Regions from separate parts of the Arthrobacter sp. 01T425 genome, predicted to be linked through region 1. Evidence: predicted binding sites of a transcription regulator. Region 1 holds the regulator's gene; the other holds the start of a gene.
What was found. Region 1 encodes LexA, which represses DNA repair genes until DNA is damaged. Its sites were predicted from a motif close to TCGAACANNTGTTCGA; they were not measured.
Positions count from the first base shown of each region.

Region 2: a site for LexA is predicted at 3,432-3,447, ahead of ruvA (Holliday junction branch migration protein RuvA). Genes of this name have one in related genera too.

Region 1 covers NZ_JBFTPY010000020.1:54,435-59,891, reverse strand. Annotated here, with positions in the region: gene hflX (GTPase HflX) at 1-1,289, shown strand, start outside; gene AC1DNG_RS18655 (ATP-dependent DNA helicase) at 1,282-3,402, shown strand; gene lexA (transcriptional repressor LexA) at 3,532-4,281, opposite strand; gene AC1DNG_RS18645 (LysM peptidoglycan-binding domain-containing protein) at 4,814-5,218, shown strand; gene AC1DNG_RS18640 (histidinol-phosphate transaminase) at 5,287-5,457, shown strand, end outside.
Region 2 covers NZ_JBFTPY010000001.1:268,200-273,656, forward strand. Annotated here, with positions in the region: gene AC1DNG_RS01310 (MurT ligase domain-containing protein) at 1-1,202, opposite strand, end outside; gene pdxT (pyridoxal 5'-phosphate synthase glutaminase subunit PdxT) at 1,306-2,007, shown strand; gene AC1DNG_RS01320 (YebC/PmpR family DNA-binding transcriptional regulator) at 2,011-2,766, shown strand; gene ruvC (crossover junction endodeoxyribonuclease RuvC) at 2,816-3,394, shown strand; gene ruvA (Holliday junction branch migration protein RuvA) at 3,520-4,164, shown strand; gene ruvB (Holliday junction branch migration DNA helicase RuvB) at 4,157-5,281, shown strand.

The DNA of each region.
Region 1 (5,457 bases):
TCGAATACCGGCAGTTGCGCCTTGAGCGCGTCGTCCTGGCCGGGCTCTGGACCGAGGGCACCCTCGCGGACGCCGAGAACTCCCTGCGCGAACTTGCCGCCCTCGCTGAGACGGCCGGCTCCGAGGTCCTCGACGGGCTCGTCCAGCGGCGCGCCAAGCCCGATCCCGGGACTTTCCTCGGCTCCGGCAAGGCACAGGAACTGAAAGCCATCGTGATGTCCACCGGCGCCGACACCGTCGTCGTCGACGCCGAATTGGCCCCGTCCCAGCGGCGCGGGCTGGAGGACATCGTCAAGGTCAAGGTCATTGACCGTACAGCGCTGATCCTGGACATCTTCGCCCAGCACGCCAAGAGCCGTGAAGGCAAGGCGCAGGTGGAGCTCGCCCAGCTCGAATACCTGCTCCCGCGCCTGCGCGGCTGGGGTGAATCGATGTCCCGCCAGGCCGGTGGCCAGGTGGGCGGCGCCGGTGCCGGCATGGGCTCGCGTGGTCCCGGTGAGACCAAGATCGAACTGGACCGCCGCCGGATCCGCACCCGGATGGCCAAGCTGCGGCGCGAAATCGCCGCCATGAAGCCTGCCCGGGAAACGAAGCGCGCCAACCGCCGCCGTAATGCCGTGCCCTCTGTCGCCATCGCCGGGTACACCAACGCCGGGAAGTCCTCGCTGCTGAACCGGCTGACCGACGCGGGGGTGCTGGTGGAAAACGCCCTGTTCGCCACCCTGGACCCCACCGTCCGCAAGGCCGAAACCGCTGACGGGCTGGGATACACCCTGGCCGACACCGTGGGCTTTGTCCGTTCCCTGCCCACCCAGCTCGTGGAGGCATTCCGCTCCACGCTGGAAGAGGTCGCCGACTCTGACCTGATCCTGCATGTCGTGGACGTCTCGCACCCGGATCCGGAAGGCCAGATCGCGGCTGTCCGGACGGTCTTCAGCGAAGTCGACGCGCGCAAGGTTCCGGAAATCATTGTCCTGAACAAGGCCGACGCCGCTGACCCGTTCGTGGTCGAACGGCTCAAGCAGCGCGAGCCGCGCCACGTGGTGGTCTCGGCCCGCACCGGCGAAGGCATTCCGGAACTGCTCAAGGCCATCAGTGACGGCATTCCGCGGCCCAGCGTGAAGCTTGAACTGCTCATCCCGTACAACCGCGGGGATCTGATCAGCAAGCTCCACGAGAGCGACGCCGAGATCCTCAGCCTCGACCACGAGGAAACCGGGACCCGTGCCGTGGTGATGGTGCGTGAAGGACTCGCCGCCGAACTGGATCCCTTCATCAGCAATGACTGAGGCTGAGGTGACCAGGACCGACGCCGAACCAGCTGACGCTGGGCCGGCCGACGCCGACACCGGCGCCGGTTCGGTTGCCGGCGCGGCCGGCGAGGAGTTTGTTGTTAAGCTGCTCGACCGTGCCGTGTCCGGCATGGGCGGGCAGAGCCGCGATGGCCAGCACGAAATGGCCCGGCAGGTGGCGCGCGCGATAGACAGCGGCGATCACCTGCTGGTCCAGGCCGGCACCGGCACCGGCAAGTCGCTGGCCTACCTGATTCCGCTGATCGCGCATTCGCTGACCAGCAACAAACCCACCCTGGTCTCCACCGCCACCCTGGCACTGCAAACGCAGATTGTGGGCCGGGACCTGCCCAGGCTGCTCAAGACCATCACCCCTGCCCTGGAGCGGCCCGTCAAGGTCGCCCTGGTCAAGGGCCGGTCCAACTACGTCTGCCGGCACAAACTCGAGGGCGGCTTTCCGTCCGAAGAACCTTCCGAGGGACAGCTGTTTTCCCTCGGCGAGGACACGTCCGTGCCGCACTTCGCCGCCGCACTTGGCGGGCCGTCCTCCCAGCTGGGCAAGGAAGTTGTCCGGCTGCGCGAATGGGCCGAGGAGACCGCCACGGGGGACCGCGACGAGCTCATGCCGGGCGTCACGGACCGGGCCTGGCGCCAGGTCTCGGTCACCTCCATGGAGTGCCTCGGCGCGCAGAAATGCCCGCTCGCGGCCGAATGCTTCAGCGAACTGGCACGGCAGAACGCCGCCGATGCCGACGTCGTGGTCACCAACCACGCCATGCTCGCCGTCAGTGCCTTCGAAGGCCTGGCGGTGCTGCCCGAGTACGACGTCGTCGTGGTGGATGAAGCACACGAACTTCAGGACCGCGTCACGGGCGCGGTCTCGGGCCAGCTCTCCGTGGCGATGGTGCACGCCGCCGCGTCCGGGGCCCGGAAGCACACGGGCATCACCGTGGATGCGCTGAACAATGCCGCCGCCCACCTGGAGCTCGCCATCGACGGCGTCCCCAGCGGGCTGATGCCCAACGGCCTGAACAGCGAGCAGCTGGACTGCATCGACCAACTGCGCGACGCGTGCCGCGCCGCCCTGTCCGATTCCAAGGGGGACAGCTCCGTGTCGGCGGACGGCGGACGGCAGCTGGCCCGCTCGCGCCTCATGGTCATCCTGGAGCTCTGTGAACGCCTCCTGGCCGCGCGCGAAAACCGCGAAGTCGTGTGGTTCTCCCGCAACAGCAGCTTCGACCCGGCGCAGGGCTACTCCCAGCCGGACGAGAGCGCGCCGGCGTTGATCAACGTTGCCCCGCTGAGCGTCGCAGGGCGGTTGCGCGAGGGCCTGTTCGCGGACCACACCGTCATCCTGACCTCGGCCACACTGGCCATCGGCGCTGCCTTCGAACCCGCCGCCGGCGGCCTGGGCCTGGTTGGCAACGGCGCCCCGAGCTGGACCGGCGTCGACGTCGGCTCCCCGTTCGACTACCCGAAGCAGGGCATCCTCTACGTAGCCAGGCACCTGCCCAAACCCGGCCGCGGAACGTCCCCCGAGGCCCTGGACGAACTCGAGAAGCTGATCCGCGCCTCCGGCGGAGGCGCCCTGTGCCTGTTCTCCTCGCGGCGCGCCGCAGAGGAAGCAGCCGAGGCCATGCGGCCCCGGCTGGGCCTCAGCATCCTGTGCCAGGGGGAGTCGACCATGACGGCGCTCGTGCGGCAGTTTGCCGACGAACCTGACACGTGTTTGTTCGGCACCATGTCCCTCTGGCAGGGCGTCGACGTCCCTGGCGTGTCCTGCCGGCTGGTGGTCATCGACCGGATTCCCTTCCCGCGGCCGGACGACCCGCTGATGACGGCACGTTCGCGGGCCGTGGCCCAGTCCGGCGGCAATGGCTTCATGGCCGTCTCGGCCACGCACGCCGCCATCCGCCTCGCGCAGGGCGCCGGACGGCTGATCCGCTCGACCTCGGATAAGGGCGTGGTGGCAGTGCTGGATTCGCGGCTCTCCACGGAGCGTTACGGCGGCTTCCTGCGCGCCGCGCTGCCGCCGTTCTGGCCCACCACCGATTCATCGATAGCCATGGCAGCCCTGAAGCGCCTGGCGAAAGACTCCGCGAAAGCTTAAGTCCCAAACCGGGGCCGTCACCCTGCGCCGGAAATCCGCCGCGGGGTGGCCGCTCCGAACTGGCGGCATGGCCCGGGATGGCTAAGGGGAGCGCAGTTTAGAGCGAGCGCAGTTTAGAGCGAGCGCAGTTTAGAGGGAGCGCAGTACCGATACGACCTTGCCCATGATGACGGCGTGGTCGCCCAGGATGGGCTCGTACTGGGTGTTTTGCGGCAACAGCCACGTGTGGCCGTCCCGCTGGCGGAAGGTCTTGACCGTGGCTTCGTCGTCCAGCAGGGCGGCGACGATATCGCCGTTCACGGCATCACCCTGGCGGCGGACAACCACCCAGTCGCCGTCGCAGATGGCGGCGTCGATCATCGAGTCGCCGGCCACCTTGAGCATGAAGAGTTCGCCATGGCCCACGAGTTGGCGGGGCAGCGGCATGACGTCCTCCACCACCTGGTCCGCGAGGATCGGCCCGCCGGCGGCGATGCGTCCGACGAACGGCACCATTGCCGTGTCAGTGGCGCTGGCGAGCTCGGTTACCGACAGGCCGCCGACGGCCCGCAAGGGGCTGGACTTCTCGATACCAGATATCGGCGTGGCCCCCTCGTCCAGGGTCAGCGGCATGAGCACTTCCATGGCCCGGGGCCGCTTCGGATCACGCCGCAGGTAGCCGAGCTTTTCCAGTTGGGAGAGCTGGTGGGTCACGCTCGACAGGCTGGCGAGACCGACGGTGTCGCCGATTTCGCGCATGGACGGCGGGTAGCCCTTGTCCGTGACGGACCGCTGGATGGTCTCCAGGATTTTCTTTTGCCGGACGGTGAGGCTCTTGGGGGCCCGGGCGGGCTGCGGGCTCCGTGGGGTGGCCCTGCCGCCGGTGGCTTGTGCTGCCATGTTCGCCAACGCCTTTCCGTTCCGCCCGGCTGCCGTGGCTGCTGTCACCGGGAACTTCCGGCCTGAAATGTCAGACCCTGCTGATCAACTACGAATGAATTCCCACTGGTAGTTCGAAAGTGGGCGTTCGAAAGTGGTTGTCCTGTCCCTCAAAAATAGGCCAGCCGCAGACCTTTTTCAAACATTTGTTCTAGCGAGTCTCGACATCGTTCGTTAGTAAGTGCTAAAACAGAACAAGTAAGATTCGAATATGTGTTCGATTCCGACGATCTGGGTTCGCAGGCAATGTTCGGTTCTATGTTCGAAGGTTCGGCCGGTTGGCGGCGAGTACGTGAGTACGCCGGGCGGCAACTTATGGTCCAGGAGGGCTCAGTTCATGTCAGTTTCAAGCGCGTTTGACGGCACTAACATTCAGGGCGTCACGACCCGCCACCGTGGTGTTGGTCCGGGTGGCGCAGCGGATCGCCGCAGCATCGGACACGGCAGCATCGGACACGGCGGCCTCGCCCAAAGCGGTTCCAGTCACGGCAACGTGTACCCGCTCAACGCCAGGCGCCGCGGCTCCGCGCCGTCGCGGGCGCAGCAAGGAGCCGCCGCCGCGGTTTCCGGCGGCCGGACCAAGCAGCCGCCGCTTCGGCTCACCCGGCGCGGACGCTTCGTCTTTTTCGGCGTCCCCCTGATTCTGCTGGCGGCGTTCATCCTGTCCTTCAGCGGATTCCTCAACGCTCCCGCGAAAGCGGCAGATTCCGCAGACCAGCTCTCGGTGACGCCGACCGTATCCGTCACAGTCCAACCGGGGGAGTCCCTCTGGGCCATTGCCGGGTCGGTGGCCCCGGAGCGCGATCCCCGCGATGTTGTGGCCGATATCGTGCAGTTGAACAATCTGGACGCCGCGCGTGTGATGCCGGGCCAGCAACTGTTTGTCCCGTCCAAGTAGCCACCCCCGGGTGCCGTCGCGGGCGTCACAGTTTCAGCGCCCGTCCCGCTACCACTTAAACTGGTCACGTGACTGACCAGCTTGAGCGCCTCAACCGACTGCCCCTCCGAACCAATCTGCGTGGCCTGCGACCGTATGGCGCGCCGCAGCTGGACGTCCCCATCCTGCTCAACGTCAACGAGAACACCCATGGGGTCCCGGCCGATGTCCGCGCCGCGATTACCGAGGCCGTGAGCGCC
Region 2 (5,457 bases), on a different contig from region 1:
TTGCCCTCGCCGCCGCGGATGAACGCTGCCAGTGCCGGCGCAATGTCCGTGTCGACGGCGCCGATCGCGACGTCGTCGTACTGCAGCCGCAGCGCCATGTCATACGCGCGGGAGCCCGTGAGCTGGTCCACGCCGCCGTCGCGGAGCGTGTCGAATTCGACGTCCCACAGCCAGGACATGTCCCGGCCGTCGGCGTAGTTGTCGTTGATCGCGATCATCGTGGCGTACCCGGCGGCGGGGAACGATTTGAGGCCGAGCCGGAAACCGCTGGGGTTCTTGACCAGGACCAGTTCCAGCGGCAGGCCATCGACCACGAGGCTTTCGCCGCGGCCGAACGCCGGCGCCACCTTGGACAGCGCCGTGAGCAGGCCGGCCTGGTCGGTCCCGGTGCCGCGGGCGCCGGAGACGCCGCGGGCCAGGGTCAGCGCGGCGGCGGCATTGAAGATGTTGTAGACGCCGCGCAGTTTCATCCCCGTGGTGACCGTCGCGCCGTCGTACTCGAAATCGGCGTCGTCGGCGCCCACGCGGCGCAACACGACGTCGGCGGCGGGCCGGGCGGGGGCGGCCGGCACCGGGCTGCCCGGGGCGGCGCGCATGTCGTCGTCGTTGGGGAAGGTGCTCAGCAGCGAATCGTCGAGCCCGAAGTAGAGCACCTCCGGCCCGTCCAGGGTCTGGGCGATCCGGGCGACGCGCGGGTCTTCCCGGTTCAGGACCACGGTCCCGGTGGTCTTGGACGCGATGTGCTGGAGCAGTTCGGCGGTCTTGTCGATCTCGCCGAACCGGTCCAGCTGGTCGCGGAGGACATTGAGCAGGAGGCTGTACTGCGGCGGGACCTTGTTGACGAAGTGGACGGCATGCGCCTCATCCAGTTCCAGGACCGCGACGTCGGCATCGAGCCGGCCCCGCCAGTCGACCTCGCCCAGGAGGGCCGCGGCCACGCCGCGGGTGAAGTTGCTGCCGGTGCGGTTGGTGAAGACTTTCAGTCCCTGGCTTTCGAGCAGTTCCACGACCATCTTGGTGGTGGTGGTCTTCCCGTTCGTGCCACTGACGACGGCGACCCCCAGCGGCAGCGTGGACAGCGTCCGCCGCATGAAATCGGGGTCGATTTTTTCGACCACAAGCCCGGGGAGGGCCGAGCCTCCGCCCCTGAGCCGGGAGACCCGGCGGACGAACTTGCCGAGCGGAACGCTGAAGTAAAGCATGCTCTGTAATATATCCCAGCAGCGGCATGGAACCCGGACGCCCGGTGCCGTTGCATGCGTCTTCCATGCGTGCCGTGCAGGCGCAGAGCATTATGCTGTGGGGATGACCACCCCCTCTTTTTCCCCTGAATCCCGCGTGGGAACGGGGCTCCGGATCGGCGTCCTGGCGCTGCAGGGCGATTTCCGGGAGCATCTGCATGCCGTGGAAGCCGCCGGCGCCGCCGGCGTCGGGATCCGGCGTCCCGCCGAACTCGACGGCCTGGACGGGCTCATCATCCCCGGCGGCGAATCGACCACGATCGACAAGCTCTCCCGGATCTTCGGGCTCCGGGATCCGCTGCGCGAACGCATCCAGGCCGGCCTGCCCGTTTACGGCTCGTGCGCCGGGATGATCCTGCTGGCGGACGAGATCGCGGACCCGGCGAAGGACCTGGCCGGAAACCCGCAGCAGACGTTCGGCGGACTCGACATCACCGTGCGCCGCAACGCCTTCGGCCGGCAGCGCGAGTCCTTCGAGACGGACCTGGACTTCATGGGGTTAGGGTTCAGCGCCGCGGGCGGGGCAGTGGCCCCGGTCCACGCCGTCTTTATCCGCGGGCCCTGGGTGGAGCGCGTCGGCGACGGCGTCGAAGTCCTTGCTCAGGTGGAACCGTCCAAAGCCGGCCACCCCGAATCCCTGGACGGGACGGCTAGAATTGTTGCAGTGCGTTCCGGCAAGCTGCTGGCCACCTCCTTCCACCCGGAAGTGACGGGGGAGAAGCGCGTGCATGAACTGTTTATTCGAATGATCAGAGGAGAAGCGTAAAGCATGTCAGGCCACTCCAAATGGGCGACGACCAAGCATAAGAAGGCCATCCTTGACAGCCGCCGGGCCAAGTCGTTCGCCAAGCTGATCAAGAACATCGAAGTCGCCGCGCGCATGGGCGGCCCCGACCTCTCCGGCAACCCCAGCCTGGAACTGGCCGTCACCAAGGCGAAAAAGACGTCGGTGCCCGCTGACAATATCGACCGCGCCATCAAGCGCGGCGCCGGGCTCACCGGCGAGGTCGTCGATTACACCGAAATCATGTACGAGTGCCGCGGCCCGCAGGGTTCCGCGCTGCTGATCGAGTGCCTCACGGACAACAAGAACCGTGCCGCCTCCGAGGTCCGGCTCGCCATCTCCCGCAACGGCGGCACGATCGCCGATCCCGGCTCCGTCAGCTACCTCTTCTCCCGCAAGGGCGTCGTCTCGCTGCCGAAGAACGGCCTGGCCGAGGACGACGTCCTGATGGCCGTGCTGGATGCCGGGGCCGAGGAAGTCAAGGACAACGGCGACAGCTTCGAGATCCACTCCGAGCCGACCGACCTCCAGGCCATCCGCGATGCCCTCACGGAAGCCGGCATTGAGTACGACACCGACGAGGCCGAGTTTGTGCCGTCCATGCAGGTGCCGCTGGACCTTGATGCCGCCAAGAAGTTCATGAAGCTGGTGGACGCCCTGGAAGAGCTCGACGACGTCCAGAACGTGTACAGCAACGCCGACCTCAGCGACGAAGTGCAGGCCGCACTGGAAGCCGAGTGACCCGCTCACCCAAACGTGACTTTTGGGGCCCGGTCTTGACGGCCCAACCGTGACGCTGCGCGTGTTGGGGGTCGACCCGGGCCTCACCCGTTGCGGGATCGGCGTTGTCGACGTCGAGCGGAACCGGCGGGCCACTTTGGTGGCCTTCGGCGTTGTGGGCACCTCACCCGAGGAGAGCCTGGACCAGCGGCTGCTGGTCATCGCCACGTCCATCGACGAGTGGCTGGACCGCTACGAACCCCAGGTCCTCGCCGTGGAGCGGGTCTTTTCCCAGCTCAACGTCAGCACGGTCATGGGGGTGGCGCAGGCCTCCGGTGTGGTCATTGCGGCCGCCGCGCGCCGTGGCATCCCGGTGGCTCTGCACACCCCGTCCGAGGTCAAGGCAGCCGTGACGGGAAGCGGGACCTCGAACAAGGATGCGGTCACCAAGCTGGTGACCAAGATCCTCCGGCTGGACGCGCCTCCGCGCCCTGCCGACGCCGCCGACGCCCTAGCGTTGGCCATCACCCACGCTTGGCGGGCCGGCAGCGGGGCCGCCGTAGCCACGACTGGGCCGGGCAGCCAGTCCCTCACTCCGGCGCAGCGGGCGTGGGCGGACGCGGAGGCAAAAGCGCGCCGTGCGCGCTGAATGTCCGGCTGTGACGCCGCGGGGCTTGGTAGGGTATTCGTAGATATGTTCGGATAGCCGGCGTGCCCGGCTGTACGTTCTTTCATCACCCAGTTGTAGACGCCAGTTAGACCAGGAGCCCGGCCTTGATCAGTTTTCTTCGTGGAACCGTTGCGCATGTTGGCCTGTCCTCCGCCGTGATCGACCTCAACGGCGCCGGCATGAGCGTCAACGCCACACCGCAGACCCTCAGCGGCCTCCGGGTGGGTGAGGAGGGAAAGCTATTCACGTCCCTGATCGTGCGGGAAGACTCGCTGACCCTGTTCGGCTTCGCCAGCGATGACGAACGCGAGGTGTTTGATGTGCTCCTCAGCGTCAGCGGAGTCGGTCCCCGCCTCGCACTGGCGGTGCTGGCCGTCCACGAGCCCGAAGCCATCCGGGTGGCCGCCCACTCCGGCGACGGCAAGGCCTTCACGAAGGTCCCCGGCATCGGACCGAAGGTGGCCGGCCGGATCGTGCTCGAACTAGCCGGCAAGCTTGTGCCGCACGGCACCGCCGGCGCGCCTGTCGCGGCCGTGTCCGCCGAATCCGTCTGGAAGCCGCAGGTGGTGGCCGCGATGACCAGCCTGGGCTGGTCCGAAAAGGATGCCACGGCCAGCATCGACAAGTCCCTTGCCGATTCCCCGGACCTCGCGGCGAACGGCAATGTGGCGGAGATTCTCCGCGCGACGCTGCGCTGGCTGGGCCAGGACGGCGCCCGCGCCGGGAACCGGGTAGGCGCGCGTGGCTGAGCCGTCGATCGTCGCCGGGGGAGAGGAACCGGAGGAGCGGGTCATCGAAGCCGCCCTGCGGCCCAAGAACCTGCACGACTTCGTGGGCCAGCACCGGGTCCGCAAGCAGCTCTCCCTCGTGTTGGAGGCCTCGCGCATGCGTGGGCGCAGCGCGGACCACGTGCTGCTCTCGGGCCCTCCCGGCCTGGGCAAGACCACACTGTCCATGATCATCGCCGCCGAAATGAACGTTCCGCTGCGGATCAGCAGCGGCCCGGCCATCCAACACGCGGGCGACCTTGCGGCCATCCTGTCCTCACTCTCTGAGGGCGAGGTCCTGTTCCTGGATGAAATCCACCGCATGTCCCGGCCGGCCGAGGAAATGCTGTACATGGCGATGGAAGATTTCCGCGTCGATATCGTCGTCGGCAAGGGCGCCGGCGCCACGGCCATTCCGCTGGAGCTGCCGCCCTTCACGCTCGTCGGCGCCACCACGCGGGCCGGCCTCCTTCCCGGCCCGCTGCGGGACCGGTTCGGTTTCACCGGCCACCTCGAGTTTTACTCCGTCGAGGAGCTGGAACTGGTCCTGCGCCGCTCCGCCGGCCTGCTGGACCTGAAGGTCAACTCCGCCGGATTCAGCGAGATTGCCGGCCGGTCCCGGGGCACGCCGCGCATCGCCAACCGGCTCCTGCGCCGGGTCCGGGACTGGGCGCTTGTGCACGGCATCGAGCAAATCGACGCGCGGGCGGCCTCCGCGGCCCTGGACATGTATGAGGTGGACAAGCGGGGCCTGGACCGGCTGGACCGTGCCGTTCTCGAGGCCCTCATCACCAAGTTCGGCGGCGGCCCGGTAGGCCTGTCCACGCTCGCGATCGCCGTCGGCGAGGAAACGGAGACCGTGGAAACGGTCGCCGAGCCCTATCTGGTGCGCGAAGGACTCCTGGGCCGGACGCCGCGCGGCCGGATAGCCCTGGCGCCGGCATGGACGCACCTGGGCTTCGCCATTCCGGCCGGCGCCTTCGGCCAGGACCCGCTGGAACTGTTCCAGGCCGACGAGCCGGGCGAGAGCCCGATCGGCGGGTCCGGTGGGGATCTCGGCGAAGAAACCGATCCTCAGTGGATCCGAAACAGCCGCTAGCACCGTTCTTTCAGCTTTTCCCTTTAGACTGGTATGACGCTCGGCACGTCCGGGTTTTGTTTCCGTGGGCGGAGAGCAGGTAGCCGCCGGCGGTCTGGGGGACGGTCTCGCGGCCAGTTTGCTGCGCAGACCCCTGCCCGCGCCGTCAGGAGCAAACGGACGTTGCTGAAAAACAG